DNA from 2 places in the Janthinobacterium sp. GW822-FHT07H10 genome. Region 2 is predicted to be linked to the other one. Evidence: predicted binding sites of a transcription regulator. Region 2 holds the regulator's gene; the other holds the start of a gene.
The links. Region 2 encodes sigma-54, which starts transcription at its own class of promoters, with help from an activator protein. Its sites were predicted from a motif close to TGGCANGNAANCTGCTTT; they were not measured.

Region 1 (15,581 bases), on a different contig from region 2:
GCCCGTGAATGACCCCTTGATATGGCCGAACAGGGTGGAAGCGGCGCCGTCGCCATGCAGGGTGGCGCAATTGAGGTCGATGAATTTGCCGTCGATCTGGTGGCGCGACTTTTTTAGTTCGTACACGCGGCGCGCGAGGAAGGATTTGCCGGCGCCGGTCGGCCCCATCAGCAGCATGGGTGCCCTGGACTTGATGGCGACGCGCTCGATTTCATCGATCATGGCGTTGAACTTGGCATTGCGCGTGGCGATGCCGGATTTCAAAAACGCCACGCCTGCGGCCTGTTCGCGCGTAAAACGCTGGGCGATCTGGTCGTAGCGCGACAGATCGAGGTCGATCAGCGCGTAAGTGCCGGGATTGCCAGGACCTTGGCGTTTCGGCGGTGACGTTTGCACGAGACGGCCAGGGAAATAGCGCGCCTCCGTCATCAAAAACATGCAGATTTGCGCCACGTGGCTGCCGGTGGTGATGTGGATCCAATAGTCTTCCTTGTCGGGGTCGAAGGGGTAGGTGTGGGCGAAATCGTAGAGGGCGCCATACACGTTTTCGAAATCCCAGGCATCGCTGATGGGCAACTCATGGGCGATCAGCTGCGTTTCAGGCGAGACGCTGGCGACATCCTGCGACACCTGGCGCACCAGGTTGTCAAACTGGCTGCCCGCGTACAGCAGCTCGAAGCGGTCGATGATCTGGTCTTCGTGCTGCGTCAAGGCGATGCTGGGCCGCCACTTTTCCCAGCGCGCGGCACCCCTGCCACTATCGAGCTGTGTGCCGAGAAAACCGATGACAACGGTGCGTTTTGCTTGCATAAATTGGATAAATATTTATCTGAAAAGATAATTGTATATGATTTTTTGACGGCAACTATCTTTTGTTGATTTCTCGATTAAAAAATATTTCTCAATAAAATCAATGATTTATAGAAGGTTTACGCGAAAGCGAAAAAGCTGGCACGGCGCTTGCAATAGAAGGGATAACACCGAGATAAACGCAAAGAGAAGAAGAGGAAGGAAAATGGCCAACGCCCAGTTATTCAAGAGCATGCAACAATCGCAGCCGCTGCCTGCGGCCCTGGCGCGCAATGCCGAAGGTACACCAGCCTATGCACTGACGCCCCGGCATCAGCTGGCGCAATACGCAGCCACCGGCTGCCTGAACGCGACGTTTTATGCCAGCGCCGAAGCGCAGCTGGCGACGGTGCTGGAACTGTGCGAGGCCGTCGAGCCGTCCTTCATTGCGCAAACGGCCGTGTACTGCCGCGAGCGGGGGTATATGAAGGATATGCCTGCCTTGCTGGTGGCCGTGCTGGCTGGCCAGGGCGCCGCGGAATTTGCGCCGGCCTTCCAGCGCGTGATCAACAACGGCAAAATGCTGCGCAACTTCGTGCAGATCATGCGCTCGGGCGCCGTTGGCCGCAAGTCGCTGGGATCGCGTCCGAAAAAGCTGGTGCAGGCATGGTTGAATGGCGCCTCGGAACAGGCCCTGCTGGCCGCCGCCGTGGGCAACAGCCCATCGCTGGCCGACGTCGTGAAAATGGTGCATCCGAAACCGAAGGACGCCTGGCGCGCGGCATTCTTTGCCTGGCTGATCGGCAGGGAATACATCGCCGCAGATTTGCCGCCGGTATTAGCAGCATTCGAGACATACAAGCTTGATCCGGCACAAACGATACCGGACGTGCCGTTCCAGATGCTGACGGCGCTGCCCTTGGGGGCGCAGGACTGGGCGCAGATTGCCCGCCAGGGCAGCTGGCAGATGGTGCGCATGAACTTGAACACCTTTGCGCGCCATGGCGTGTACGCAATTGAAGGCATGCCGGAGCTGATCGCGGCCAGGCTGCGCGATCCGGCATCGATTGCACAAGCGCGGGTGTTTCCGTACCAGTTGATGTCCGCGTACATGGCGGCCGGCGAGAACGTGCCGGCGGTCATCCGCGATGCGCTGGAGCAGGCGCTGGAAACGTCGCTGCTGAACGTGCCGCGGATCGCCGGCAAGGTGGTGGTGTGCCCCGATGTTTCCGGCTCGATGTCGTCGCCCGTCAGCGGTTTTCGCGGTAGCGCCACCTCGAACGTGCGCTGCATCGACGTGGCGGCGCTGGTGGCGGCAGCCATGCTGCGCAAGAATCCGGATGCCATGGTGCTGCCGTTCGAGCACAGCGTGGTGACGTGCCGGCTTGATGCGCACGATAGCGTGATGGAGAATGCGGCCAGGCTGGCGGCCATCGGTGGTGGCGGCACCAGTTGCAGCGCGCCGCTGCTGCGCATGAACAGCAAGCAGGAGCAGGCCGACCTGGTGATTTATGTGTCCGATAACGAATCCTGGATCGACGCCAAACGCAGCGGCGCCACGGCGACGCTGGGACAGTGGAATATCTTCAAGCAGCGCAATCCGCAGGCCAGGCTGGTGTGCATCGATATTGCGCCGCATGCCACGACGCAGGCGATGGAGCGTGAAGATATTCTGAATATCGGCGGTTTTTCCGACGACGTCTTCAAGATCATCGCCGCCTTTGCCGCCGGCCAGCTGGATCCAGCGCACTGGGTGGGAGAAATCGCCGCCATCGATATCGCTGCAGGTTGTTGAAGTAGCGCGTGAAGTAAAGCGCAGGAATGCGGACAAGACTACATTAAAGACGTCCTGTTCAACCTTGTCATGCGCCGTCGTACCCCGAATGCCGGCAGGATTACATCGATAGCCGAGTCAGACCGGCCTGGCGCGCGCAGTGCGCCGCCAGAAAATCCTGTCATCCCTGGTCGGGTTGTTGTACTGATGAATGCCGGTGGAATTACATCCAGGGCCGATACGTCGGCTGAAAATTTCACCAACCCTTGTCATCACCCCCATATAAAATAGAAAAAGAGAACACTGATGAAGAATGAAGAATACGAAGTCCTGCATACCGAAGGCAGCCGTCCCGTCAAAATGTGGACGCGTGGCGTGCCTGTCGAAGAAGCGGCTAAAAAACAATTGCGCAATACGGCGACCTTGCCATTCATTTACAAGCACATCGCCGTCATGCCGGACGTCCACCTGGGTAAAGGATCGACCATCGGCAGCGTGATTCCCACCCTCGGCGCCGTGATTCCGGCGGCCGTCGGCGTGGATATCGGTTGCGGCATGATGGCGGCGAAGACTACGCTGACGGCGAATGACTTGCCCGATAATCTTGGGCCGCTGCGCAGCGCCATCGAGCGCGCCATTCCGCACGGGATGTCGCCGAAGACGCGCGGCCACCGTGGTCGCGACGAAGGTTCGTGGCAGAACCCGCCATCGGTGGTCGATGCCGCCTGGCTGCAGCTGAAAGACGAATTCGATGCCATCTGCCTGAAAACGCCAAAGCTGAAAAATACGAATAACTACCGCCACCTGGGTACCCTGGGCAGCGGTAACCACTTCGTCGAAGTGTGCCTCGACGAGCAGGGAGCCGTGTGGTTCATGCTGCATTCGGGTTCGCGTGGCGTGGGCAATGCCATCGGCACCCATTTCATCGAACTGGCCAAGCAAGATATGCGCACCCATTTCATCAACCTGCCGGACCAGGACCTGGCCTACCTGGCAGAGGGAACGCAGCATTACGACGATTATGTGGAGGCGGTGGGCTGGGCCCAGCGTTTCGCGCGCAATAACCGTGAAGTGATGATGCAGAACCTGATCGCGGCCGTGCGCACGGTCATCCATAAACCGTTCCAGACGCATGTGGAGGCCGTCAATTGCCACCATAACTATGTGCAGAAGGAGCACCACTTCGGCAAGGATGTGCTGGTCACGCGCAAGGGCGCCGTATCGGCCCGCGCGGGGGAACTGGGGATCATTCCCGGGTCCATGGGCGCGAAGAGCTTTATCGTGCGCGGCAAAGGCAACGCGGAGAGTTTCCATAGCTGCAGCCACGGTGCGGGACGCACGATGAGCCGCACGGAAGCGAAGCGGCGCTTCAACCTCGACGACCAGATCCGCGCCACGCAAGGCGTCGAATGCCGCAAGGATGAGAATGTGATCGACGAGATCCCGATGGCCTACAAGGATATCGATGCGGTGATGCTGGCGCAGCGCGAGCTGGTCGATGTCGTGCATATCCTGAAGCAGGTCGTCTGCGTCAAAGGTTAAACAATAAAGAAAGCAGAGATGATAGAAATAGATGGAGCACAAGGCGAAGGCGGCGGGCAGATTTTGCGCTCGGCGCTGAGCCTGTCCATGATCACGGGCCAGCCATTTCGGTTGATCAATATCCGCGCGGGCCGGGCCAAGCCCGGTTTGCTGCGCCAGCATCTGGTGGCGGTACAGGCTGCAGCCGCCATTTGCGGCGCGCGCATGACACCGGTTGCGCTGGGCGCATCCAGCCTGGAGTTCGTGCCGGGCACCCTGCGTGGCGGCGATTACCGTTTCGCCATCGGCAGCGCCGGTAGTTGCACCCTGGTACTGCAAACCTTGCTGCCGGCGCTGCTGCATGCGGATGCGCCCTCGACTGTGCGCATCAGGGGCGGCACGCATAATCCCATGGCGCCGCCCGTGCATTTCCTGCAGCGCGCGTATAGCCGGGCCATGGCGCAGATGGGCGCCGACATCGATATCGCGCTGGGACGCTATGGTTTTTATCCGGCCGGCGGCGGCGAGGTGATTGCCACCGTGCAGCCTTGCGCCCGTTTGAAGCCCATTGCATTGCTGCAGCGCGGCGAACGGCAGGCCGGATTTGCGGAAAGCGTGGTGGCGGGCGTGCACGTGAATGTGGCGCAGCGCGAGCTCGAGCGTGTCGCCAGCGGCATGGGCTGGAGCGGCAAGCAGCTGCGCATCGTCGGCTTGCCGGCGGAGCAGGGGCCGGGCAATGTCCTGTTGCTGACGCTCGAGCATGAACACGTGACGGAAGTATTTGCTTCCTTCGGCGAAAAATCGTTGCTGGCGGAATCGGTGGCCAAGCGCCTGTTGAACGAAGTGCGCGCCTATTGCAAGTCGGACGCGGCCGTGGGCGAACACCTGGCCGACCAGCTCTTGCTGCCGATGGCGCTGGCCGGCGGCGGCACGTTTAGCTGCAGCAAGGTGTCGCAGCATGCATTGACGAATGCCGAGGTGATCGCCAGGTTCTTGCCTGTGCGTATCACTTTCGAGCAACAGGAGCGGGCCAGCATCTGTACGGTTGCCGCCGCCTGACGCGCGCGGTGACACAGGCGCGTGTTGCAGCTGTTCCAAATTGAGACATGGTTCGCCTGCCGCGGGGCGTGCGCGCATGGCATGGCATTTGCTCTTCCTGTTTATTGACCAAAAAAACCAAGGAGACCAGCATGACCTATTCCATTCCTACCCTGCTCGGCATGGCGGCCGCCGGCGCTGTCGCCCTCACTTCCCTGCTGACCTTGCCCGATGCCTATGCGCATGGCAATGTCACGCCGCAAGGCGTCGACACCACGGGCTTGCCCAAGGTGGGCGACAAGTGGCTGGAGCAGAATCCGTACCGGGGCAACAAGCTGGCCTTGACTGTGGGCACCTCGGCCTACAACCAGAATTGCGCGCGCTGCCACGGCATCGAAGCCATCTCGGGCGGCATCGCGCCGGACTTGCGCCAGCTGGACCGCGATTGTTTCAGCATCAAGAATGAGACAAAGAAACAAGCGTGCTACAAGGAAACGGATAATTATTACCTGGCGACCATACGCCACGGCAAAGTGCGCAACGGCGCCGTGTACATGCCGCCGTTTGAAGGCGTGTTCAATCAGGAAGCCATGTGGGCCATCAAGACCTACCTGGAAACCCGCCGCGAGTCGAACTGATCACGAAGGAATCCCATGCGTTCATTCCAACTCCGGCGCGCGCGCGCGATGATTGCGCTCGCTTGCCTGGCCCTGTGCGCGGCCGCGCCGGTACGCGCCGACTGGCAGAAAGTGCAACAGTCGGGCAGCCTGAAGGTGGCCGTGTATAGCGAATTCGCCCCGTTTTCCGACAAGGGCGCGGGCATCGATATCGACATTGCCGAAGCGCTGGCGAAAAAGCTGGGACTCAAGCTGAGTCTGCTGCCATTTCCCGCCGGCGAAAACCTGAATGACGATTTGCGCAATATGGTGTGGAAGGGGCATTACCTCGGTTACGGTCCAGCCGACGTGATGCTGCACGTGCCGGTCGATAAAAAACTGATGGCCGACAACGACAAGGTCGAGATCTTTGCGCCGTATTACGTGGAAACCGTGCGCCTGGCACGCCGCACGCAAGCCGTGCCGCAGTTCGATGGCGTCGCCTCGCTGGCCGGCAAGCGCATCGGCGTGGAAAAGGTATCGATCGCGGCCATGCTGATGCTGGGCGAAGACGATGGCAAGTACCGCGACGACGTGCGCATCTTCGACACGGCCGCCGAAGCCTTGCAGCAATTGCAGGCGGGGCAGCTCGATGCCGTGCTGGCGAATCGCTCGGAAATCGAGTCCGTGCTGAAAAGCGATCCGGCCTTCGCCGTGAACGAAGTGGCGTTCGCCCGCTTGCCGCGTGCCGGCTGGGCCGTGGGCCTGGCCGTCAGCCGGCAGCAACTGGACGTGGGCAAGCTGCTGCTGGCGGCCATGAACGAGATGGCTGCCAGCGGCGAATTGAAAGCCATTTTCGAGAAACATGGGGTGAAGGAAGCGCGGCCCTGAAGTCTCGCGCTCCAGTTGAAAAGCCCGCGCATCGGACGATGCGCGGGCTTTTTTATCATCAGAACGCCTGAACACTGTTCAGGGCAAGGCGCATTGCCACAGGCAGTACGAATAGTGCGACCAGGCAATGCAGCGGTTATGGACTTTTTTCAGGCGTACTTAAAAAGTGTATTGGGCGCTGACACCCAGCAACCAATTGCGCCCCGGCGCCGCTTCATAGTAGCGCTTGTTGCTATCGCCGACGATGACGGAACCCACGTAAGTCTTGTCAAACAGATTGTTCAGGCGGGCAAATTCCTTGAAGCGCCAGTTGCCCATGCTTTGCTTGGCATTGAACCGCGCATTGAACACCGTGTAGCCGGGCGCCGGTTTTTCGCTGTTGCTGTCTTCCGCATACACCTGGTTGCTGGCGACGCTTTCCAGTGCCGCGCCGAAGCGGTCGAGCGTATCTTTCCAGGCCAGTTCCGCGAACAGATTGGCGCTGGGAACGCCTGGCAAGCGGCTGCCTTCGCTAACGGCGCCGAAGGCCTGGTCATACACGGCATGCAGGCTGGTCAGCGCCACCTTCGTCGTGAAGCCATACGGCAGGCTGGAATCGAGCGACACTTCCATACCTTGGCGTAAGGTTTTGCCGCCATTGCGGTAGCTGGTGCGCCCGCCGCTGGAACTGTCCACTACCAGTTCGTCGTTGGTCTTGATCTGGAACAAGGCCGCGTTCACATGCGTATTGTTGGCGACCCTGGCCTTGACGCCCGCTTCCAGGTTGGTGCTGGTGGCTGGTTTCAAATTGAAATTGAAACCGGCGCCCGTGCCCGAGTAAAACAGTTCGTTCAGGGTGGGAGCCTCGAAGCCGCGCGCGGCGCTGGCGTACACGTTGACGTTCGGCGTCAGCTTGTAGAGCAGGCCCAGCACTGGCGTCGTATGGCTGAAGTCCAGGCTGCCGCTATCGTTGCCATTGCTGAGGAAATGGTCGTTGACCGAAACTTTCATTTTGCTATAGCGCAAACCTGCGCTGAGCAGCCATGGACCGCTTTGCCATTCCGTCTGGATATACGGATCGAGGCTGGAGACGACATCCTGCTCGTCGCGGCGCAGCTTGCCCTTCACGCCAAACGTATTGCCGATGAAATTTTCATAGCCGGTGCGGTCATCGCTGGAGCGGCCATAGTCGATGCCGATGGTGGTGCTCAGTTTGCCACCGGCCAGCTGGTTCACATGCAGCCAGTTGGTGTCGATGCCGTAGAACTGGCGCTGGAAGTCGACCACGCCGCCTGAGTGGCTCGCTGGCGCCTGAAAACCCTTGGTAAATGCCTGGTATTGGATCACGTCGCGGTTGCCGCCATACACCATCACATGCAGACGGTCGTCGCCGAACGACTGTTCGTAGGTGGCGCCGATCTGTTGGTGGTCGATGCTCTTGCGCGTGTTGTAGCGCTCGGCCAGGGTGCGTTTCGGGTTTTGCGTGTCGCTCGCGTCGATTTCGCCGGCGCGCGGGTCGCGGGCAAACGTGGTCCAGGTGGCGCCCAGCGGGTCTTGCGTGTTGCCTTGATGCAGGCTATTGGCGACGATGGTCAGCTTGCTGTCCGCGGTGGGCTTGACGGTGATCTTGCCGAACGCCTGTTCGCGCGTGGCGGCGCTGTGGTCGCGGAAGCCATCCGTGCGGAAGCGCGAGCCGTCGAGCACGTAGCCGATGGCGCCCGCCTGGCCTTGCGTCGAGACATCGACCTTGCTGGTGCCATCGCTGCCGCCCGTCACATTCAGTTCGACGGATGGGGGCTTTTGCCCATCCTTGGAAAACAGCTGGATCACGCCGCCCGAGTGATTGCCGTAGATGGCAGAAAACGGTCCGCGCAGCACTTCGATGCGCTCGGCCGTATCGAGGTTGAAGGTGGCGGCCTGGCCCTGGCCGTCGGGCATGCTGGCAGGAATGCCATCGCTGATCAGCTTGACGCCACGCACGCCGAAGGCCGAGCGGGCGCCGAAGCCGCGCGACGAGATCTGCAAGTCTTGTGCGTAGTTTTGGCGATTCTGCACGACCAGGCCCGGCACGGCAGCCAGCGCTTCCGAGGCGTTGACGCGGATTTGTCCATCCTGGATGCGGGCGCTGTCGACCACGTCGATGGAGGCTGGTACTTCCTGGCTGGGATGGGCGATGCGGCTGCCGCTGATGACCACCGTGTCCATCAGTTGCCCGCCAGCCAGGTCTGCCGCCTCGGTGGCGAAAGCGTGGGGGGCGAAGGTGGCGCTGCCGGCGACAAACAGGCTGGCGATGGTGTTCAGGCGGAAACGATGCTGCATGCGGATTCTCCAATGTGTATAAAAGCCTGCTTGACCGCGTGCGCGGTACAGGTCTGCATAGTTTTATCAAGCAATATGCCTGCCATGTCTCCATTGGTGGGCTGAAATTATACGCCTGCCAGTGGCACGGCGTTTGCATACAGCAATTGTCACTTGCGCCGCTCCCGCGCGCTTTTCCTGTGTTTTTTCATTGAAAAGGTGATTATGCCCAACTTCTTCTTACGCTTGCGCCGGGTTTGCTGGCTGCTGCCTGTGTTGGCCAGCATGGCGGTCCAGGCCGCTCCTTTTGCCTATGTTCCCAATGAAAAATCGGGCACCCTGAGCGTGATCGACACGGCTACCGACCAGGTGGTACGCCAGATTGCGGCGGGCAAGCGCCCACGCGGCATCGCCGCTGATCCCGGCGGGCGGCAATTGTTTGTCACGGACGCGGCCAGCAGCGCCTTGTTGTTGATCGATAACGCGGCTGGCACGCTCATGCGCAGTGTGGCGCTGGGCAAGTCGCCCGAAGGCGTCAGCGCATCCCTCGACGGCAGCCATGTCGCCGTGGCCGTCGAGGAAAACAATAGCGTGGCGCTGATCGATGGCCATACGGGCGACTTGCTCGCGGATATCAAGGTGCAAGGACGTAACCCGGAACACGCCGTCTTCAGCCCGGACGGGCGCTGGCTGCTGGTCGGTGCGGAAGAGGCCGAGCAAGTCGACGTCATTGATGTGGCGCAACGCCGCCAGGTGGCTTCCATTGCCGTGGGCCTGCGCCCGCGCGGCATCGGCTTCAGCCCCGATTCCACCCGCGCCTACGTGGCGTGCGAGCTGGTCAATGCCGTGTACGTAATCGACATGATGCAGCGCAAGGCCATCGCCACTATTCCCGCTGGCAAGAATGCGAATGGCATCGTCGTCCATCCCGGCGGCAAGCAGCTGTATGTGTCGAACGGTATCGACGGCACGGTAATGGTCATCGATACGAGGAGCAACAAGGTGACGGCGACTATCCCCGTCGGCAAGCGTCCGTGGAATATGGCCATCACGCCCGACGGCGCCAAGCTGTACGTGGCCAATGGCCGCTCGAACAGCGTGTCTGTCATCGACACGACCAGCGCGCGCAAGGTGGCCGATATTGCCGTGGGCGAATTACCGTGGGGCGTGGTGATTCGCTAGGGACAGCTGTTCCAGTCTGGCACACCTGTTCCATTGTGCAGCGGACGCGGGCTCGAGCCAGCAAATGGCCAGGCTGGTGCGGATTGGAGCAGGGTATCGGCGCCTTGTTCAAAAACGCAAACGCCGCGCCGTGGCCAGGCTACCCGCACCTGACGGGAATCAATGCGCCGATATTGACGCCGCTCCCTTGTAACAGCAGTAAAACCCGCTAAGTTTGTAGTGGGGCGGCGAGCTGGCACGGCATTTGCGGAGGACTGCGTGTACTCACCCCATCTGTACCAGGACGTTTGACTTAAGCAGCAATATTCCAATTCTACAAACCGATAGAGGACGACATGAATCTCGCAGACATCAGCAAACTGGGCGTCGCCAACCCTTTCAAGCAACGTTACGATAACTACATTGGCGGCAAGTTCGTGGCCCCCGTCAAAGGTGAATACTTTCCCAACATTACGCCGATCACGGGCTTGCCGTTTTGCGAAATTGCCCGCTCCACGACGGAAGACGTCGAGCTGGCGCTGGACGCCGCCCATGCCGCCAAGGAAGCCTGGGGCAAGACGTCGCCTGCCGAGCGCGCCAATATCCTTAACCGGATCGCCGACCGCATCGAGCAAAACCTCAGCCTGATCGCCACGGCGGAAACCATCGACAACGGCAAGCCCATCCGCGAAACGATGAATGCCGATATTCCGCTGGCCATCGACCATTTCCGCTACTTCGCCGGCTGCATCCGCGCCCAGGAAGGTTCCGTCGCGCAAATCGATGCGGAAACCTATGCCTACCACTACCACGAGCCGCTGGGCGTCGTGGGCCAGATCATCCCCTGGAATTTCCCGATCCTGATGGCCGTGTGGAAACTGGCGCCGGCCCTGGCCGCCGGCAATTGCGTGGTGCTGAAACCGGCCGAGCAGACGCCGGCTTCCATCATGGTCTTGATCGAGCTGATCGGCGACCTGCTGCCGCCTGGCGTATTGAACATCATCAATGGTTTCGGCCTGGAAGCGGGCAAGCCGCTGGCGTCGAGCAAGCGCATCGCCAAGATCGCGTTTACGGGCGAAACGGGTACGGGCCGTCTGATCATGGGTTATGCGGCGCAAAACCTGATTCCCGTCACCCTGGAATTGGGCGGCAAGTCGCCGAACATCTTCTTTGAAGACGTGATGGATGCCGATGATGACTATTTCGACAAGTGCCTGGAAGGCTTCACGATGTTTGCGCTGAATCAAGGCGAAGTGTGCACCTGCCCATCGCGCGTGCTGATCCAGGAATCGATCTACGAGAAATTCATCGAACGGGCCCTGAAGCGCGTGGCCGCCATCAAGCAGGGCAATCCGCTCGATACGGCCACCATGATCGGCGCCCAGGCGTCGCAGGAACAGCTGGAAAAAATCCTGTCCTACCTTGACATTGGCCGCCAGGAAGGCGCCGAGGTGCTGGCCGGCGGCGAGCGCAACACGCAGGCGGGCGATCTCGAGGGCGGCTATTACGTGCGTCCAACCGTATTCAAGGGCAACAACAAGATGCGCATCTTCCAGGAAGAGATTTTTGGTCCCGTCGTGTCCGTCACGACCTTCAAGGATGAGGCTGAAGCCTTGGCGATCGCCAACGACACCCTGTACGGCCTCGGTGCCGGCCTGTGGACGCGTGACGGTTCGCGCGCCTTCCGCGTGGGCCGCGCCATCCAGGCGGGCCGCGTATGGACGAATTGCTATCACCTGTACCCGGCCCATGCCGCGTTCGGTGGCTACAAGCAATCGGGTATCGGCCGCGAAAACCACAAGATGATGCTCGACCACTACCAGCAAACGAAGAACTTGCTGGTGAGCTATAGCCCGAAAGCGCTGGGCTTCTTCTAAACCGGCAACAGGCGCCGCGCCCTTAGCCAGGGGCGGCGCGCAGAAAGGATGCCATGAGTGCAGCAATTGCCAGGGTGGTCGCCACCGATGCGGCGCTGGAGATGATGGACAGGTTGCGCGAGCGTTACGGCCCGTTGATGTTTTTTCAGTCGGGCGGCTGCTGCGACGGCAGCACGCCCATGTGCTACGCGCTGGGCGAGTTCGATATCAGCGACACCGATATCTATCTCGGCAATCTGAATGGCACGCCGTTCTACATGGGACTCGAGCAATTTGCATACTGGGAGCATACCCAGTTGATTATCGACGTGGTCGATGGCAATGGCGGCATGTTTTCACTCGACAACGGTACGGGCAAGCGTTTCCTGACGCGTTCGCGCCTGTTTACCGATGAAGAGTGCGCCTTGCTGCATGCCCAGCCGCGTGAACACGGCAGCACTTGAAACATACACATACTAATAACAGAGGGAGATGATTGTGCAGAAAAAAATCATGGGGGTAGTCGTCAGTGTGGGTTTGGCATCCCTGGCGTCGTTGGTCCAGGCGGCCGACGTCGGCAATGTCACCAGTGCCATGCTCGACAGCACGGCGAAGAATCCAGCGAGTATCTTGTCGTTTGGCATGGGTACGCAGGGGCAGCGCTATTCACCGTTGACGCAAATCAATGACAAGACCGTGGCCAAGCTGGTGCCGGCCTGGTCGTTCTCGTTTGGTGGTGAAAAGCAGCGTGGCCAGGAATCGCAGCCATTGATTCACAACGGCAAGATGTTCGTCACGGCTTCGTATTCGCGCATCTTTGCCATCGACTTGAAAACCGGCGCCAAGCTGTGGAAGTACGAACACCGCTTGCCGGACGGCATCATGCCCTGCTGCGACGTGGTCAACCGCGGCGCGGCCCTGTTCGGCAACCTGGTGATCTTCGGCACGCTCGACGCCTACCTGGTGGCGCTGGACCAGAACACGGGCAAGATCGTCTGGAAGGAAAAGGTCGACGATTATGCGGCCGGTTACTCGATGACGGCCGCGCCCCTGATCGCCGAAGGCTTGCTGCTGACGGGCGTGTCGGGTGGCGAGTTCGGCATCGTGGGCCGGGTCGAAGCGCGCAACCCCATGACGGGCGACCTGGTGTGGAGCCGTCCCACGGTGGAAGGCCATATGGGCCACCGCTACGACAAGGATGGCAAGGCCAGCGACAATGGTATTTCCGGCACGGCGAACAAGACGTGGCCGGGCGAGCTGTGGAAAACGGGCGGCGCCTCGACATGGATGGGCGGCACCTACGATCCGCAAACCAAGCTGGCGTACTTCGGCACAGGCAATCCGGCGCCATGGAACAGCCATTTGCGCCCCGGCGACAATCTGTATTCGTCCTCCACCGTGGCGCTCGACGTCAAGACGGGCCAGATCAAGTGGGCGTATCAGAACACGCCCAACGATGCCTGGGATTTTGATGGCGCCAACGAGTTCGTCACCTTCGACATGGATGGCAAGCGCTACGGTGGCAAGGCCGACCGCAACGGCTTTTTCTATGTGATCGACGCCAGCACGGGCAAACTGCAGAACGCGTTTCCGTTTGTCAAGAAAATCACCTGGGCCAGCAGCATCGACCTGAAAACGGGGCGGCCGAACTTCATCGCCGCCGGCCGTCCTGGCGACCCGACCAAGGGAGAGGAGGGCAAGAAGGGCACGACCGTGTTTGCGGCGCCGGCTTTCCTCGGTGCCAAAAACCAGATGCCGATGGCGTACTCGCCGCAAACCAAGCTGTTCTATGTGCCGGCGAATGAATGGGGCATGGATATCTGGAACGAGCCGATCAGCTACAAGAAAGGCGGCGCTTTCCTCGGCGCCGGTTTTACCATCAAGCCCCTGTTTGACGACTACATCGGCGCCATGCGCGCCGTCGATCCGAAGACGGGCAAGATCGTGTGGGAAATCAAGAACAATGCGCCGTTGTGGGGTGGCGTGATGAGCACGGCCGGCAACCTGGTGTTCTATGGCACGCCGGAAGGCTTCCTGAAAGCCGTCGATGCGAAGACGGGCAAGGAGCTGTGGAAGTTCCAGACCGGTTCCGGCGTCGTGGCGCCGCCCGTCACCTGGCAGGATGGCGACACGCAATATGTTGCCGTCGTTTCCGGCTGGGGCGGCGCCGTGCCGCTGTGGGGTGGCGAAGTGGCGAAGAAGGTCAACTTCCTCGAGCAGGGCGGCTCCGTATGGGTCTTCAAGCTGGCATCGAAGTAATGGGGTGAAGCGCCCGGGCCACTCGGATGGGTGTCTCCCTGTCCGCCGGGTGTTTTCTTTTTGCTGACGGTCCAGGCCGTCAGTTTTTTGTTTACTTGCCAGCGGCAAGCGCTGGCGGCGGTCAAAAATTGAACACCGTCAGCAGCGACTGGTCCGCCGTTGCACACATTGAAAACGGATTTCCCCTTTCTCCGCCTTGTGTATTGCTGGGCACGCTTATTGCCAAAGATTGAGCTACATCAATCACTGGTGTGCACACTAAAAACACAGAAGAAAAGGGGAGAAAACATGAACGCATTCATCAAGCTGGGGAGCCTGGGGGCCATGACTATCGCAACGATGGGACAGGCGCAAGCCGTCGATATCAAGGCCGGCGACTGGACCGTGTCGGTGGGCGGCATCGTCAACGCCTACTACACGCAAGTGTCGTGCTCGGGCGACGCGGTGGGCGGGCTGGCGCTGGGCGGCCGGGCGCTCGGTTGCGGCGGCGAGAAGGACCGCACGACGATCGGCAACGGCTTGCTGCCGAATGGCTTGATCACGTCCGCCTCGTCGCGCCTGGGCGAGTACGATGTGAAAGCCTTGATCGGCATCTATAACTCGACCGCCACGGACAGCGCCATCAGCCAGAACAGCGTCGTCGATGTGCGCCAGGCATTCTTTACGTTCGGCAACGAGCACATGGGTACCTTCAAGCTGGGCCGCGACTACGGCATGTTCGGCGCAAATGCCATTCTGTCCGACATGACTTTGCTGGGTTCGGGCGCCCCCGTGCAGGCCACGCAGCGGGGCCGGGTGACCCTGGGCCATATCGGCGCAGGCTACACCTATCTGGGCAACTATGGCCAGATCATGTACAGCTCGCCGAAGTCCGGTGGCTTCGGTGTCGACGTGGCCTTGGTCAGCCCCGTCTCCGATACGCCCATCGTGGCAGGCCCGACGTATTCCTCGAAGTCGAGTCCGCAAGTGCAGGCGCAGCTGACGTATGCGCAGGTCGGCTTGAAAGCCTGGCTGGGCGTGAAGTCGCAAAAATTCACCTCGAAAACGACGGGTGTCGATGACCTGACCATGCGCGGGGTGGAAGTGGGCGGCTCTTACCAGATGGGGCCGGCAGGCGTGCTGCTCAATTTCCAGGGAGGAAAAGGGTTGGGCATTCTTTCCGATGCAGACCAGGGCGATACCAAGTCGAAGAACTGGCTGCTGCAAGGCACGTACAAGACGACGGACAAGCTGAAGCTGGGCTTGTCCTACGGCATCAGCAAGAACGATGACGATACGGCCGGTACGGGCGGCTTGAAGTCGAATGCCAACCTGACCCTGGGTGCGTATTACGCGCTCAATAGCGCCATCACCCTGGTGGGCGAACTGGGCCAGACGCGCTCGAAAGGCTTTGCCGGTGGTGAAGCGAAGATGAATGGC
Region 2 (15,581 bases):
GGAATTCGTCGCCAAAATCGGCCACGGCCTTGCTGGCCGCCTTCAGCAGCAGCTCCACATTGGCACTGCGCGCCTTGGCGACTTCCGGCGCTTCGCCACTGGCCGCGACGTCGCTGCCGGCCGCATCGATGCCCAGGCGGCGCTTGTCGACCTCGGCCAGGCGATGATGCAAGGCATCGATCAAGCCCTGGCGGCGCTTCGGATTGTCGAGCAAGTCATCCTGCAGGTAGGGATTGCGGCGCACGACCCAGATGTCGCCCAGCACCTCGTACAGCATGCGGGCCGAACGGCCCGTCTGGCGGGCGCCGCGCAGCTCGTCGAGCAGGCGCCAGGAATCCTCTCCCAACAGGCGGATGACGATCTCGCGATCGGAAAACGACGTGTAGTTATACGGGATTTCGCGCAGGCGGCTTGCTGCGGGACCATTGGGCGTTTCTGCCAGTAAAGCTTGGATATGTGCGGGAGCGTTCATGGAGTGTGGTGACGATGTGGACTGGACCCTAAAGACCCATTTTATCTTATTGCGCCGCACCATGCGGGAACAGCCTTATGCCGCCCAAGGTTTAAGCAGGGTCGGCACAACCATAGCAAATATGGTCAAGCCACAATTTCCATGAATAAAAAATCAGTCCCCTTGCCTTTTTCGCGCAAAAATGCCAAGAATCAGACTCGACCACAAACTATCAAACTGCCCAAAAACAGGGCAAACAGGCGTTGCAATGCACACGATACGGCATCGCCATCACGCCAGCATTTGCCCGATCCGGTGCCAGACGCCATCGGGCACGTACAGCAGCAAGCCCGTCATCGTCAGGTAACGCGCGCACTTGCCGACGGCCATGTACGCCACGCTGGGCCAGAACGGCAGCTTGAGCCAGCCTGCCAGCGTGCACAGCGGGTCGCCCACGAGGGGCAGCCAGGCCAGCAGCATGGTCTTGGCGCCATAGCGGGCCAGCCAGCGGAACCAGCGCGTGTTGCGCTCCTTGGCGAACGCCTGCTTGGCCCGGTAGCCCATCCAGTAATCGACGATACCGCCCAGCGTGTTGCCCAGGGTGGCGACGGCAATGGCGGCCCAGAACAGGGAAGGATTGGCCTTGATGACGGCAAAAACGGCCGGCTCTGAGCCGAGCGGCAACAAGGTGGCGGAAATAAAGCTGATCAGAAAGACCGAGGTCAGCCCGACTTCCGGCGCTGCAATCAGTTGCAGCAACCAGGCGATTGCGGATTCGATCATTGAACACTTCGCGATGCGGTAAGGCTCTCCATTATAATGAAGAGCAGCTTGGGCGCCGCACAAACCGCGCCTGCCGGCAAGGGCGCACCCGCCCCGCGTTCTACACAGCATGATTGTTGCCTGGTTATCCGCCGCGGCACAGCCGATATCGACCACCACGCTCCAGCAAGAGACTGTCACAGTAGAGACGCATCGACCTACTGTGGTAGGCTCATCGTCCCTGGCCCAGAATCACTCGCTTGCAGACTATGAACATCGACTACCTCAAGAAAATCCTGACCGCCCGCGTCTATGACGTTGCCTCCGAAACGCCGCTGGAACTGGCCCCTGCCCTGTCGCAGCGCCTGAACAACCAGATTTACTTCAAGCGCGAAGACATGCAAAGCGTGTTCAGCTTCAAGATTCGTGGCGCCTACAACAAGATGTCCAAGCTCAGCGAAGCGGACCGCAAGCGCGGCGTGATTTGCGCCTCGGCCGGCAACCATGCCCAGGGCGTGGCCCTGTCGGCCGCGCGCATGGGTTGCCGCGCCGTCATCGTCATGCCCACCACCACGCCGCTGGTGAAAGTCGAGGCCGTCAAAGGACGGGGCGGCGTGAACGTGGAAGTGGTGCTGCACGGCGAATCCTATACGGATGCCTACAACCACGCGCTGACCCTGGAAAAGGAGCAGAAGCTGACCTTCGTGCACCCGTTCGACGATCCGGACGTCATCGCCGGCCAGGGCACGATCGGCATGGAAATCCTGCGACAGCACGCCGGCCCCATCCATGCCATCTTCGCCCCCATCGGCGGCGGCGGCCTGATCGCCGGCATTGCCGCGTATGTAAAACAGATCCGTCCCGACATCAAGATCATCGGCGTGCAAAGCGTCGATTCGAACGCCATGGCCCGTTCGCTGAAGGCCGGCGAGCGCGTCACCCTGAACGACGTGGGCCTGTTTGCCGACGGCACGGCCGTGCGCCTGGCCGGCGAGGAAACCTTCCGCCTGGTGCAGGCCTATGTCGATGAAATCATCACGGTCGACACGGACGCCATCTGCGCCGCCATCAAGGATGTGTTTACGGATACGCGCTCGATCCTCGAACCGTCGGGCGCACTGGCCGTGGCCGGCGCCAAGGCGTACGTGGAGCGGGCCAGCCTGTCAAAGCACCCGGTCAACCATGAAACCCTGATCACCATCGCCAGCGGCGCGAACATGAATTTCGACCGCCTGCGCTTTGTCGCGGAACGGGCCGAGCTGGGCGAATTCCGCGAAGCCGTGTTTGCCGTCACCATGCGCGAACAGCGGGGCAGTTTCAAGCGATTCTGCTCGCTCATCGGCGCGCGCAACGTGACGGAATTTAACTACCGTATCAGCGACGAGAAGGAAGCGCACGTGTTTGTCGGCATCCAGATTGCCGACCGGCATGAATCGGGCGTGCTGGCGAAGAAATTCGAAGAGCACGAATTCAAGACCCTGGACCTGACGCATGACGAGCTGGCCAAGTCGCATATCCGCCACCTGGTCGGTGGCAAGAGCCGGCTGGCGCAGGATGAGCTGCTATACCGCTTCGAGTTCCCCGAGCGCCCCGGCGCACTCATGCGTTTCCTCGACAGCATGGCGCCGAACTGGAATATTTCCCTGTGTCATTACCGCAGCCAGGGCGGCGACGTGGGGCGCATCCTGATCGGCCTGCAAGTGCCGCCCGATGAAATGGGCGAATTTGCCCGTTTCCTCGATACCCTCGGCTACCGTTACTGGGATGAGAGCAGCAATCCCGTCTACAAACTGTTTTTAGGATAGATGGCGAATCGCCCCGGTATTTGCACCGGGGTGAAATAGGCTACCATGCGTGCTTGACTGAACTTCGCCACACGACCATGACCACCACCAACGACCTCGCCGAACAATCGCCCCTGGGCAAAAGCTCCGCCTACCGCACCGATTACGCGCCGGAATTGCTGTTTCCCATTCCGCGCCAGGGCAAGCGCGACGAGCTGGCATTGCACGGCACGCTGCCATTCTTCGGCCTCGACATCTGGAATGCCTACGAACTGTCGTGGCTGAACCAGCGCGGCAAGCCGCAAGTGGCCATTGCCAAGGTCAGTGCGCCGGCCGATTCGCCCAACATCATCGAATCGAAGTCGTTCAAGCTGTACCTGAACTCGTTCAACCAGACCCGGCTCGAGAATCCGCGAGCGCTGTTGACCCTGCTCAAGCAGGATCTGTCCAAAGGCTTTGGCGCCCCCGTGCAAGTGGAACTGACCTTGCAGGAAGACTTCGGCAAGCTGAAGATGGGCGAGTTCGACGGCGTGCTGCTGGATCGCCTGGACCTGGAAATCACGCAATACACGCCATCGCCGCAGTTGCTGAAGGCGGCCCTGGATGAAGCGCCCGTGGAAGAAAAACTCGTCTCGCACCTGTTGAAATCGAATTGCCTGGTGACAGGCCAGCCGGACTGGGGCAGCGTGCAGATCGAGTACGCGGGACCGCAGATCGACCAGGAAAGCCTGCTGCGCTACCTGATCGGTTTCCGTGAACACAATGAATTTCACGAGCAATGCGTGGAGCGCATCTTTGTCGACATCTTGCGCCAGTGCAAGCCACAGAAACTGTCCGTGTACGCGCGCTATACGCGTCGTGGCGGACTCGACATTAATCCGTGGCGCAGCAACTACAGCACGGGCACCGTGCCGGGCAACCTGCGCAACGCGCGCCAGTAGCCTCACGCGTCCGTGCACAAACAATGCCGCAGGGAATACACGCTGTGTTTTAAAACAACGTTGCGGTCATACTCTGAGGCATCATAAAAGCGCTGAAAAGTCGGAAAATCGGCATTCAGCGACGGAAAAACCGGCGCGCCCCGTGTTTTTAATCAGGAAATAGCCGATACACCCCGATGTTATTTTTTTGCTAAAATGAGGGTGACATGGGCCGTAGCGCCCACTGCGCCCGCAGCGGGCGTATACTGTTGAGAATTGGCGTTACAGGCCGCGGAAACAGGCCTATAATTCGGCTCGCAAGCCCTCTGCGCATTGCACCATTTCATTGAGTGTCATGACTAATCTTAGCAAAATACTATCTCTCGAAAATGTCCTGTTGGATCTGGAAGTGTCCAGCAAAAAGCGCGCTTTCGAGCAAGCCGGCCTGATCTTCGAAAACAATTACGGCATCGCCCGCTCTACCGTCTCGGACAATCTGTTTGCCCGTGAACGCCTGGGTTCGACTGGCCTCGGTCATGGCGTGGCCGTGCCGCATGGCCGCATCAAGGGCATGAAGACGCTGAAAGCGCCACTGGGCGCCTTCGTGCGCCTGGCCGAGCCGATTCCGTTCGAGTCGCCCGATGGCAAGCCCGTCAATCTGCTGTTTTTCCTGCTGATTCCCGATCATGTCACCCAGCAACATCTGGAAATCCTGTCGGAAATCGCCGAAATGTTTTCCGACGACGCCTTCCGCACGGCCCTGGCCACGGATCCGGAACCGAAATCCGTGCATTCGCGCATCGTCAATTGGCAACCTAGTCTTCAAGCGGCGGGTTAAACTTCAGGTATTCCTCCACTCCTGAAGAAGACTGCCATGTTGCAAACGCCGCTGACGATACAACGCCTGTACGACGACAATCGTGAAAGTCTGCAACTGGGCTGGTTCGCCGGCTTCCCCGGCGGCGAACGCCTGATCTCGGGCGACGTCTCGTCAGCCGCCGACCAGGTGGGCCACTTGAACCTGATCCATCCGGGCCGCATCCAGGTCTTCGGCCACCAGGAAATCAATTACTACCAGCGCCTGAAGGTCAATACGCGCACCCACGTGATTGGCGAGCTGATCGCCGGCGGTCCGCCCGCGCTGATCATCGCGCAAGGGCTGGAAACGCCACCCGACATCCTCGCCATCTGCGACGAGCAAAACATTCCCCTGTTCTCGACCCCGCTGCCGGCCGCGCAGGTGATCGACTTCCTGCGCGTCTACCTGTCGAAGAAGTTGGCGCAGCGCATCATCATGCATGGCGTGTTCATGGACGTGCTGGGCGTCGGCGTGCTGATCACGGGCGACTCGGGCCTGGGCAAGAGCGAACTGGGCCTGGAACTGATCTCGCGCAGCCATGGCCTGGTGGCCGACGACGCCGTCGAGTTCTCGCGCATCGCGCCGAACATGATCGAAGGCCGCTGCCCGCCCCTGCTGCAAAACCTGCTGGAAGTGCGGGGCCTGGGTTTGCTCGACATCAAGGCCATCTTTGGCGAAACGGCCGTGCGCCGCAAGATGCGCCTGAAACTGATCGTGCACCTTGTGCGCCGCAACGCGCTGGAAGAGGAAGTCGAGCGCCTGCCATTCCTGTTTCCCACGGAAGACGTGCTGGGCTTGCCCGTGCGCAAGGTCGTCATCCCCGTCGCCGCCGGCCGCAACATCGCCGTGCTGCTGGAAGCGGCCGTGCGCAATACCATCTTGCAACTGCGCGGCATCGACACCTTGCAGGAGTTCATGGAGCGGCAACGACTCGCCATGAGTGGCGATTAATGTTGCCAAGGAGTCCGCCCTTGCAAGGGCGAACCGTGACGCAGGCACGCAGCCATGCTGCGTCAGTTCCCTGCTGCACCAACGACTCGCCATGAGTGGCGATTAATGTTGCCAAGGAGTTCGCCCTGGCAAGGGCGAACCGTGACGCAGGCACGCAGCCATGCTGCGTCAGTTCCCTGCTGCACCAGCAACGCGCCATGAGTGGCGATGACTGCTGGAGGCAGACCCGTCGACAATAATTAAATGTAACCAATACTAAGACCCCAAATGCAATAATTTGTAAAGATAATTGCCTTCGAGGCAGAGGGCCGATCTTTATTGTATGATCGGCGTATGCATATTGTCCTTATTACCGGAATATCCGGCTCCGGCAAATCCGTGGCACTCAATGTGCTGGAAGATACCGGCTACTATTGTGTCGACAACCTGCCGCCGGCGCTGCTACCCAGCCTGGTGCAAACCCTGCTCGATGAAGGCGCGCCGCAACTGGCCGTGGCCGTCGATGCGCGCAGCGCCGAGTCGCTGACCAGCCTGCCGCACAATGTAGCGCTGCTGCGCGACCAGGGGCATGACGTGAAGGTCATGTTCCTGACAGCCACCACGCACTCGCTGGTGGCGCGCTTCTCGGAAACGCGGCGCAGCCATCCGCTGTCGCATGAACTGCGTCCGAACCAGAACCCGGCCAGCCGCCGCACCCTGATCGAATGCATCTCGGAAGAGCGCGAACGCCTGTCGGCCATCGAACAGCTGGGCCATGTGATCGACACCTCGGAACTGAGCGCCAACAAGCTGCGCGCCTGGATCAAGGATATCGTCGCCTCCGAACGGGCGCCGCTGACCCTGTTCTTCGAATCGTTCGCCTTCAAGCTGGGCGTGCCGCTCGATGCCGATTTCGTCTTCGACGTGCGGGCCCTGCCGAATCCCTATTACGACCTGGCCTTGCGCCCGCTCGACGGCCGCGACGCGCCCGTGATCGCCTTCCTCGATGCGCAACCGAGCGCACTCGAGCTGCTGGCCGACATACGCACCTTCATCGAGAAATGGCTGCCATCATTCAAATCCGACAACCGCAGCTACCTGACCGTGGCGCTCGGCTGCACGGGCGGCCAGCACCGCTCCGTGTACATGGCGGAACGGCTGGCGCAGTATTTCAGCCCGAATGAACGCGTCGTCCTGCGCCACCGCGAACGTAGCTAGAACGCCAGGCGACCGCGCGTCGCTTGTATGTGGCCCTGTTAATTCAGATGGCAAAGCGGATGCACTTGCGCCGGCCAGACCGGTGCAAAGAAGCGCGCCACCATGGCCGCATCGACCTCGTCCAGGCTGGCCGGCTGCCAGCGCGGCGCATTGTCCTTGTCGACCACCAGCGCGCGCACGCCTTCGAGCACCTCGCCATGCGCAAAATTGTGGCGCACCAGCGTGCGCTCCATGCGCAGGCAATCGGCCACGCCCAGGTGTGCGCCGCGCTGCAGTAATTCCAGGGTGACCGACATCATCAGCGGCGAGCGCAAACGCATTGCCGCCAGCGCCTTGGCCGCGAACGCACTGTCATCCTGCGCCAGCGATGCCATGATGGCCGCCACGGAAGCGGCACTGAAATGGCGGTCCAGCGCCGTGCGCGCGGCCGCCAGCACAGAGACGCCAGCCTGCGCCTGGAATGGCGCCGCCAGGGCCTTGATGGCCACCGGCAAGCCTTCACCGGGCGTCGACTCGAACAGGGCCGTCAGCGCCTCCATGGCCGTCTCCGGCAGATACACATCGGCCAGGCCTGTATACAGCGCATCGGCCGCGCCGATGGTCAGGCCCGTCAAGCCCAGGTACAGACCCAGCTGGCCAGGCAGGCGCGACAGAAAATAGCTGCCGCCCACATCGGGGAACAGGCCAATATTGACTTCTGGCATGGCCATGCGCGTGCGGCCCGTCACGATGCGCAAGCGGTTGCCGGGGCCGGCCTGCGCCACGCCCATGCCGCCGCCCATCACCACGCCATCCATCACGGCGATATACGGTTTCGGATAGAAATGGATTAAATGATTTAAAGCATATTCTTCTGTAAAGAAATCTTCCAGCAATGCACTGCCACCCTGCGGCGTGGCCCGGCCCGCATCGTAAAAGAAGCGGATGTCGCCGCCGGCGCACAGGGCTTTTTCGCTGCTCGAGCGTATCACCACGGCGTCCACCTGCGGATCGTCGCGCCAGGCCAGCAAGGCGGCACTCATGGTGCGCACCATCTCCAGCGACAGGGAATTCAAGGCTTTCGGGCGGTCGAGCACGATGTGCGCGGTGCGGTTGCGGATGGAGGTGTGGACGAAGTCGCTCATGGCAGGCAGGCAAGAAGTGAAAGTGCCAACATTCTAGCGCCTGCAGGAGCAACCTTGCGTTCGGCCAGGCGATCCGTGCGCAAGGGTGACGGGCGCAAAAAAGGGCGCAAGATGTGCGCCCTTAGTTGATCACAACTGCGAGAAGCGGGTGGCCTTAGACGGCGACGACGGCTTCATCCTCTGAGTTGTCTGGCAGATGCTTGATCGCCTCTTTACCGTGCCCTTGCACTTTGCTTTTGTATTTCATCACTTGCCGGTCCAGCTTGTCGATCAGGGTATCGATCGCGGCATACAGGTCTTGCGCCAGGCTTTCCACATAGACGGTCTTGCCACTCAGACGCAGGTTGACTTCGGCCTTTTGACGCTTTTCTTTCTCTTTGAGGTTGTCCACGGTCAGAATCACGGCGATATCGATAACGTGATCGAAATGACGTTTCACGCGCTCCAGCTTCGTTTGTACGTATTCACGAATGGCTGGTGTCACTTCGAGATGATGTCCGCTGATGGTGAGATTCATACACACTCCTAAAGATGATCGGGTTCGTGCGGTATCCATCGTATCCGGCCCGCAGAGGAACCGAAAAAACTACAAGCACTTACGCAGACTCACTGGCGGAATTTTCAACGCTTCCCGGTATTTGGCAACAGTACGTCGCGCAATCACCATGCCTTGTTCTCCCAGCATGTCCGCAATCTTACTGTCGGATAAAGGATTTTTAGGGTCTTCTGCTCCTGTCAGTTGCACGATCAATGCCCGTATCGCCGTCGATGACGCTTCGCCCCCCGCTTCGGTGGCGACGTGGCTACCAAAGAAATATTTCAACTCGAACATGCCGTGCGGGGTCAGCATGTACTTTTGAGTTGTTACCCGCGAGATAGTACTCTCGTGTAAACCCAGTGTATCAGCTATTTCACGGAGCACAAGGGGGCGCATGGCAACGGCCCCATGCGAGAAAAAGTTCTTTTGTCTTTCTACTATCGCCTGCGCCACGCGCAGGATCGTGTCGAAGCGCTGGCGCATATTCTTGATCAGCCACTTGGCTTCCTGCAACTGTGCACCCATGGCGCCTTCGCCCTTGCCCTGCTTGAGCAGGTTGGCATACATGGCATTGACGCGCAGGCGCGGCATGACGTCATTGTTCAGCGTCACCTGCCAGCCATTGCGCGCGCGCTTGACAACCACGTCCGGCACCACGTAGTCGGAAACGTCGGAGGCGAACACGGCGCCCGGGTGCGGATTGCACAGGCGAATCACGGTCTGCGCCTCGCGCAAGTCTTCGTCGTCGCAATCGAGGGCTTTTTTCAGCTTGTTGAAATCGCGCTGGGCAAACCAGGCCAGGTGCTTTTCCACGATGACGATGGCCATGCGGCGCGTCACCAGGGCGATATGCGGCAAACGCTTGATTTGCAGCGCCAGGCATTCGGAGGCGTTGCGCGCCCCCACGCCTGGCGGATCGAAGCTTTGCAGCAGCGCCAGTGCCGTGCGCAGCTCGTCGGCGTCGATGTCCAGCTCCGCCGGCAGGCGCGCCAGGATGTCGTCGAGCGACTCTTCCAGGTAGCCATTGTCGTCGAGGGCGTCGATGATCAGCTCGACCAGCGCGCGGTCGCGCAATTCTAGCACCGTCACGCGCATCTGCTCCATCAGGTGTTCGCGCAAGGTGCAGTGATGGGCTTCGAGTTGCGGACGGGCATCTTCGTCGTCGGGCGCCTTGCCACGGCTCGCTTCGCTCCAGTCGCTGTCGCCGCCATCCATGGCGGCCGGACTCTCGCCCGCCTCGCCGTCAAACCCATCCGCTTCGGCCGGCGCGGCGGGCGCCTCCTGGCTCGGTGGCTGAGGCGGTGCCTCGGCCGGCGCGGCCGTCGAACTCAAGGCGCCATCGGACAGCAGGCGCAACGAGCGGTCGAGCGGATCGTCGAGACGCTCGAGCAGGGGATTGTCCGTCAACAGCTGCTCTAGCTCCTGGTGCAATTCCAGGGTAGACAATTGCAACAGGCGTATCGATTGCTGCAACTGCGGCGTCAGTGCCAAGTGCTGCGAGGTGCGCAGCTGCAATGATTGTTTCATTGGCTCACATGCGGAAGTGTTCGCCCAGATAGACCCGGCGTACCGACTCGTTCGCGATGATGTCGTCGGGGCGTCCCGACGCCAGCACCGAGCCCTGGTTGATGATGTAGGCACGGTCGCAGATACCCAGCGTCTCGCGTACATTATGGTCGGTGATCAGCACACCGATATTGCGCTCCTTCAAGAAACGCACGATGCGCTGGATTTCGATCACGGCGATCGGATCGACGCCGGCGAACGGTTCGTCGAGCAGCACGAAACGCGGGTCCGTGGCCAGCGCACGGGCGATTTCCACGCGGCGGCGCTCGCCGCCCGACAGCGACAGGGCCTGGTTCTCGCGCAGCTTTTCAATCTGCAAGTCGGCCAGCAATTTATCCAGGCGCTCCTCGATCTCGGCCTTCGTCAACGGACGGCCTTCGACGGTCTGGATTTCCAGCACGGCGCGGATATTGTCTTCCACCGTCAGCTTGCGGAAAACGGACGCTTCCTGCGGCAGATAGGACAGGCCCATCTGCGCGCGGCGGTGGATCGGCAGCCTGGAAATATCCACGCCGCTGATATCGATGGTACCGCCATCCGACGGCACCAGGCCGACGATCATGTAGAACGAGGTGGTCTTGCCGGCGCCGTTCGGCCCCAGCAGACCCACCACTTCACCGCATTCGACTTGCAGCGAAACATCATGCACGACTTGCCGCTTGCCATAGGTCTTTTGCAGCCCGCGGACGATCAGGGTACTGCCGCAACGTGTATTTTCCATTATTTCTTTCCTGGCGCGGGCGCCGCCGGCGCTTTCTCCGCCGCGGGTGCCTTGGTCTTCGGCTGGATCACCATGCGCACGCTACCGGCGCCCGGGGCGCTGGTGCCGCTGTCACTGTTTTCCATCTTGAACACTTCGTTGCGGCTGTCATATGAAATGAAGGCGCCATTGGCCACATCGGTGATTTTCGTGCCTTCCAGGCGCGTCAGCTTGGCCTTGGAAAACAGTTTCACCACTTCCGTCTTGTTATCGTATTCCACGCGCTCCGCTTCGCCTTCGACCCACAGGTCGCCCGCGCCATCGCGCTTCTGGCGGAAGGTGGCCAGCTTGCCCGGATCGGCCCAGAAGGTGATGAACTGGTAGCCTTGCGGGTCTTCCGTGATCAGGGCCCGCCCCGCCTTCATGGTCAAGGTGCCCTTCACCAGCACCACGTCGCCCGTCAGAGTACGGACTTGCTTGATGTCATCCATCTGGCCGCGCTGGGCCGTGATGACGGCTTCCTTCTCGGAATCGGCCTTCTCGGCATGCGCCGCACCCATCACGCCCAGCGAGCAGACGGTCGACAATAGAGTCAACAGCAAGATGTTCTTCATATTATGGTTTCCTTGTTTCATTCTGTCAGTGTGCCGCCGCGGCCGGGCGCGGTTTCGGCGGGAGGACGATGCGCAGCGCCTGCTGCACTTCCACCACACCGGTGGCGTTATTGGCTTTCATGCCCACGCCGGTCACGTGGGAGACCCCCATCAGCATGTCGACCGGCACGTCCGTTTCCATGCGCTCTTCATCGGGGAACACCGTCAGTGCTTCCGTCTTGAGCGTCAGGTTCTGCGCCTTGGGACTGGCCACGCGGTCGATCACGACCTTGCGGTGCAGCTGCAATCGGGTATTGCCCTCGTCGATATGCGCCAGCTCCGCGTTCATGTTCATCGGCGGCATGCCGGGCGTCAGCTTGCGCACGAAAGGCTGGTCGATATCGGATGAATCATCGGCCGGGTAATGCGTGAGCTTGGTGCCGGATACGATATAGCTGGGCTTGCCAGTCAAATCCATGCGCACCAGGCTGAAATTGGTGATGAAATAGTCGGGTTCGTCCAGGTGCTTGCTGGCCGTGATGTCCTGGCCATTCTTGTTCATCACTTCGAGCAGCCAAAAGCTGCCCAGCGCGAACACGACCGCTCCCAGCACGGTAAAAATCATGCGCCAGCGATGGGCGCCTCCTGGCTTACGCATATTGCTTCACTCTTTCAAATGTTACTGGCGGCAAGGCTCGCGCCTCACTCCAGGAACGGCGCCATGACGCGCGCATAGTTGTCCTGTGCACGCAGCAGGAATTCGCAAATCTCGCGCACGGCGCCACGGCCGCCGCCGGCCTGCGTCACGTGGTGCGCCAGGCCCTGCACTTCCGGGCGTCCGCCCGGCACGCTGACGGCAAAACCGACGCGCTTGAGGATGGGTGCATCGATGACGTCGTCGCCGATATAGCCGCATTGTTCTTCCGTCAAGCCCGTCAGCGCCAGCAATTCGCGAAACGGCGTCAGCTTGTCGTGGCCGCCCTGATGCACATGGGTAATACCCAAATCTTGCGCGCGGCGCGCCGTGATGGCCGAGCGGCGCGCGCTGATGATGGCCGTCTGCACGCCCGATTCCTGCAGCAGCTTGATGCCCAGGCCATCATACACATTAAACGTCTTCATCATTTCGCCGTCCGGGCCGAAATGCAGGCTGCCGTCGGTGAGCACGCCATCGACGTCAAAGATCATCAGTTTGACCTTGGCCGCGCGCGCCAGGTTGTCCGCCACGCTCTCCATCAGATCACCTTCGCTTGTGTCAGGTCATGAATATGCAGTGCGCCGACCAGTTTGCCATCGGCGTCGACCACCAGCATCTGGTTGATGCGGTACTGCTCCATCACGGCCACGGCATCGACGGCCAGGCGCTCGGGCGCGATGCTGCGCGGCTGCGCATGCATGACGTCGCGGATCGCCACTTTCGTGAAATCCTGCACGCGCTCGAACATGCGGCGCAAGTCGCCGTCGGTAAACACGCCCACGGGGCGGTTGTCCGCGTCGACGACAGCCGTCATGCCCATGCCCTTCTTCGTCATTTCCTCTAGCGCCTGCAGCAACGATGCTTGCACGGCGACTTTCGGCACCTGCTCGCCGCTGCGCATGACGTCATGCACGTGCGTCAGCAGGCGGCGGCCCAGGGCGCCGCCCGGGTGCGAGCGGGCGAAATCTTCTTCCTTGAAGCCGCGCAAATCCAGCAGCGCCACAGCCAGCGCATCGCCCAGGGCCAGGGTGACGGTGGTGCTGGCCGTCGGCGCCAGGTTCAGCGGACAGGCTTCTTTCTCAACAGAAATATCCAGATGCACATCGGCCAGCTGGGCCAGGCTCGAATTCGGCTTGCCCGTCATGGCGATCAGCACGCCGCCCATGCGCTTGACGACCGGCATGATGGCCATCAGTTCGGACGATTCGCCCGAATACGATATGGCAATAAACGCATCGTCCGAGGTAACCATGCCCAGGTCGCCATGGGCCGCTTCGGCCGGATGCACGAACATGGCCGGCGTGCCGGTGGAAGCGAGGGTGGCGGCAATCTTGCGCGCGATATGGCCCGACTTGCCGATGCCCGAGACGACGACACGCCCCTTGCATTCTAGCAACATTGCCACGGCGCGGCCCACACTGTCGTCCGTGGCCAGGCGCGCATGCAGCGCAACGATGGCGTCGGACTCGATCTGCAGGGTGGTGCGCGCCAGCGCCACGGCGCGCTCGGTGGTCGCCTGCATGTCAATTCGATCAAAAGCTTTCAGCATTGTTTTTTCATGGGTTACACTCATGCCCAAAGTATAAACGAATTAGGAAAGCAAAAAACTTGCCAGTCACAACAAACAACGATTTCCACTGAGCTTCCCGGGCAACCCATGTTTTCCTCGCTTGAACTGACCCTGATGTTACTCGGCAGCGCCGTACTGGGCGTGGTCGCTTTCAGAATGTTGCATTTGCCGCCCATGCTGGGCTACCTGGCGGTCGGCATCGTCATCGGCCCCCATGCGCTGGGCCTGGCGGCGGAAAACGAAGCGAGCCATACGCTGGCCGAGTTCGGCGTCGTCTTCCTGATGTTTTCCATCGGACTGGAATTTTCGCTACCCAAGTTTCTCGCCATGCGGCGCATCGTCTTCGGCCTCGGCATGGCGCAAGTGGTCACCACCATCGTCGCCACCGTCGTCTTCGGCTGGTTCGTCGCCCGCTACCTGTCCGCCTACATCCACCTGAGCTGGCAAGCCGCATTCGCCCTGGGCGGCGCGCTGGCCATGTCGTCGACGGCCATCGTCTCGAAAATGCTCACGGAACGGCTGGAACTGGAAAGCGAACACGGCCGCAAGATCATCGGCATCCTGCTGTTCCAGGACCTGGCCGTCGTGCCTTTGCTGATCCTCATTCCCGCCCTGACGCGCGATTCGGACAACCTGGCCGAAACCCTGGCCTGGGCCGGCGGCAAGGCGCTGGTCGTGCTGATCTTGCTGCTGTTCATCGGCCAGAAGATGGTGCGCGGCTGGCTGACCATCGTCGCCAAGCGCCGCTCGCAAGAGCTGTTCATGCTCAACCTGCTCCTGATCACCCTCGGTGCGGCCTGGATTACGGAACGGGCCGGGCTGTCGCTGGCCCTGGGCGCCTTCGTGGCCGGCATGCTCATTTCCGAGACGGAATTCAAGCATCAGGTGGAAGAGGATATCAAGCCATTCCGCGACGTGCTGCTGGGCTTGTTCTTCATCACTGTCGGCATGCTGCTCAATATCCGCGTCGTGCTCGACAACTGGTGGCTGGTGCTGCTCTTGCTGTGCGGCCCCGTGCTGCTGAAGTTTGCCCTGATCGCGGGCCTGGCCCGGCTGTTCGGCTCGTCGACGGGCGTTTCGCTGCGCACGGGCCTGGCGCTGGCGCAGGCGGGCGAATTCGGCTTCGTCCTGCTGAACCTGGCCGGCGGCATCAAGCTGATGGACCCCTTCGTCGTGCAGGTGGTGCTGGCGTCGATGGTGCTGTCGATGCTGGTGGCGCCCTTCCTCATCGCCAAGTCGGACGCCATCGTCATGAAACTGGCGGCCAACGACTGGATGATGCAGTCGCTGGCGCTGACCAGGATCGCCACGCGCACCATGGCGTCGCAAAAACACGTGCTGATCGCCGGCTTCGGGCGCAGCGGGCAAAGCCTGGCCACCCTGCTGGCGGAAGAAAAGATCGAATACCACGCGCTGGACCTGGACCCGGAGCGGGTGCAGGAGGCGCAGCTGGCGGGCGCCCACGTATCGTATGGCGACGCGGGCCGGCGCGAAAGCCTGGTGGCGGCCGGCATCTACCGCGCCAGCGCCGTCGTGATCACGTATGCCAACACACCGTCGGCGCTCAAATTATTGCATTTGCTCAATGAGCTGGCGCCCACCTTGCCCGTCATCGTGCGCAGCCACGATGACAGCGACCTCGACCGGCTGAAAAAGGCGGGCGCGGCCGAAGTGGTGCCGGAATTGATGGAAGGCAGCCTGATGCTGGCCTCGCACGCCCTGATCATGATGGGCGTGCCGCTGCGCCGCGTCGTGCACCGCGTGCAGGCGGCGCGCGAAGAGCGCTATGCGTCGCTGCGCGGCTATTTCCACGGCACCAGCGACGCCGGCGACGATGCCGAGCTGGAACGCCTGCACACGGTCACCGTC

Region 1: the regulator sigma-54 is predicted to act here: its motif matches at 10,302-10,319, upstream of adh (aldehyde dehydrogenase).

The regions. Positions count from the first base shown of each region.
Region 1 is NZ_JBXAKS010000026.1:1,791-17,371, forward strand. Features, by position in the region: gene rtcR (RNA repair transcriptional activator RtcR) at 1-810, opposite strand, end outside; gene AC1RDJ_RS27950 (vWA domain-containing protein) at 1,016-2,584, shown strand; gene AC1RDJ_RS27955 (RtcB family protein) at 2,870-4,105, shown strand; gene rtcA (RNA 3'-terminal phosphate cyclase) at 4,124-5,143, shown strand; gene pedF (cytochrome c-550 PedF) at 5,275-5,760, shown strand; gene AC1RDJ_RS27970 (substrate-binding periplasmic protein) at 5,776-6,609, shown strand; gene AC1RDJ_RS27975 (TonB-dependent receptor family protein) at 6,769-8,907, opposite strand; gene AC1RDJ_RS27980 (beta-propeller fold lactonase family protein) at 9,172-10,068, shown strand; gene adh (aldehyde dehydrogenase) at 10,404-11,924, shown strand; gene AC1RDJ_RS27990 (DUF779 domain-containing protein) at 11,978-12,367, shown strand; gene AC1RDJ_RS27995 (methanol/ethanol family PQQ-dependent dehydrogenase) at 12,417-14,162, shown strand; gene AC1RDJ_RS28000 (hypothetical protein) at 14,189-14,395, shown strand; gene AC1RDJ_RS28005 (porin) at 14,451-15,581, shown strand, end outside.
Region 2 is NZ_JBXAKS010000003.1:60,768-76,348, forward strand. Features, by position in the region: gene AC1RDJ_RS08020 (DUF3683 domain-containing protein) at 1-472, opposite strand, end outside; gene AC1RDJ_RS08025 (YqaA family protein) at 743-1,234, opposite strand; gene ilvA (threonine ammonia-lyase, biosynthetic) at 1,483-3,018, shown strand; gene queF (NADPH-dependent 7-cyano-7-deazaguanine reductase QueF) at 3,096-3,938, shown strand; gene AC1RDJ_RS08040 (PTS sugar transporter subunit IIA) at 4,273-4,755, shown strand; gene hprK (HPr(Ser) kinase/phosphatase) at 4,792-5,727, shown strand; gene rapZ (RNase adapter RapZ) at 6,061-6,924, shown strand; gene AC1RDJ_RS08055 (enoyl-CoA hydratase/isomerase family protein) at 6,963-8,048, opposite strand; gene hpf (ribosome hibernation-promoting factor, HPF/YfiA family) at 8,203-8,565, opposite strand; gene AC1RDJ_RS08065 (RNA polymerase factor sigma-54) at 8,635-10,113, opposite strand; gene lptB (LPS export ABC transporter ATP-binding protein) at 10,118-10,873, opposite strand; gene lptA (lipopolysaccharide transport periplasmic protein LptA) at 10,873-11,466, opposite strand; gene lptC (LPS export ABC transporter periplasmic protein LptC) at 11,492-12,103, opposite strand; gene AC1RDJ_RS08085 (KdsC family phosphatase) at 12,148-12,681, opposite strand; gene AC1RDJ_RS08090 (KpsF/GutQ family sugar-phosphate isomerase) at 12,681-13,691, opposite strand; gene AC1RDJ_RS08095 (monovalent cation:proton antiporter family protein) at 13,800-15,581, shown strand, end outside.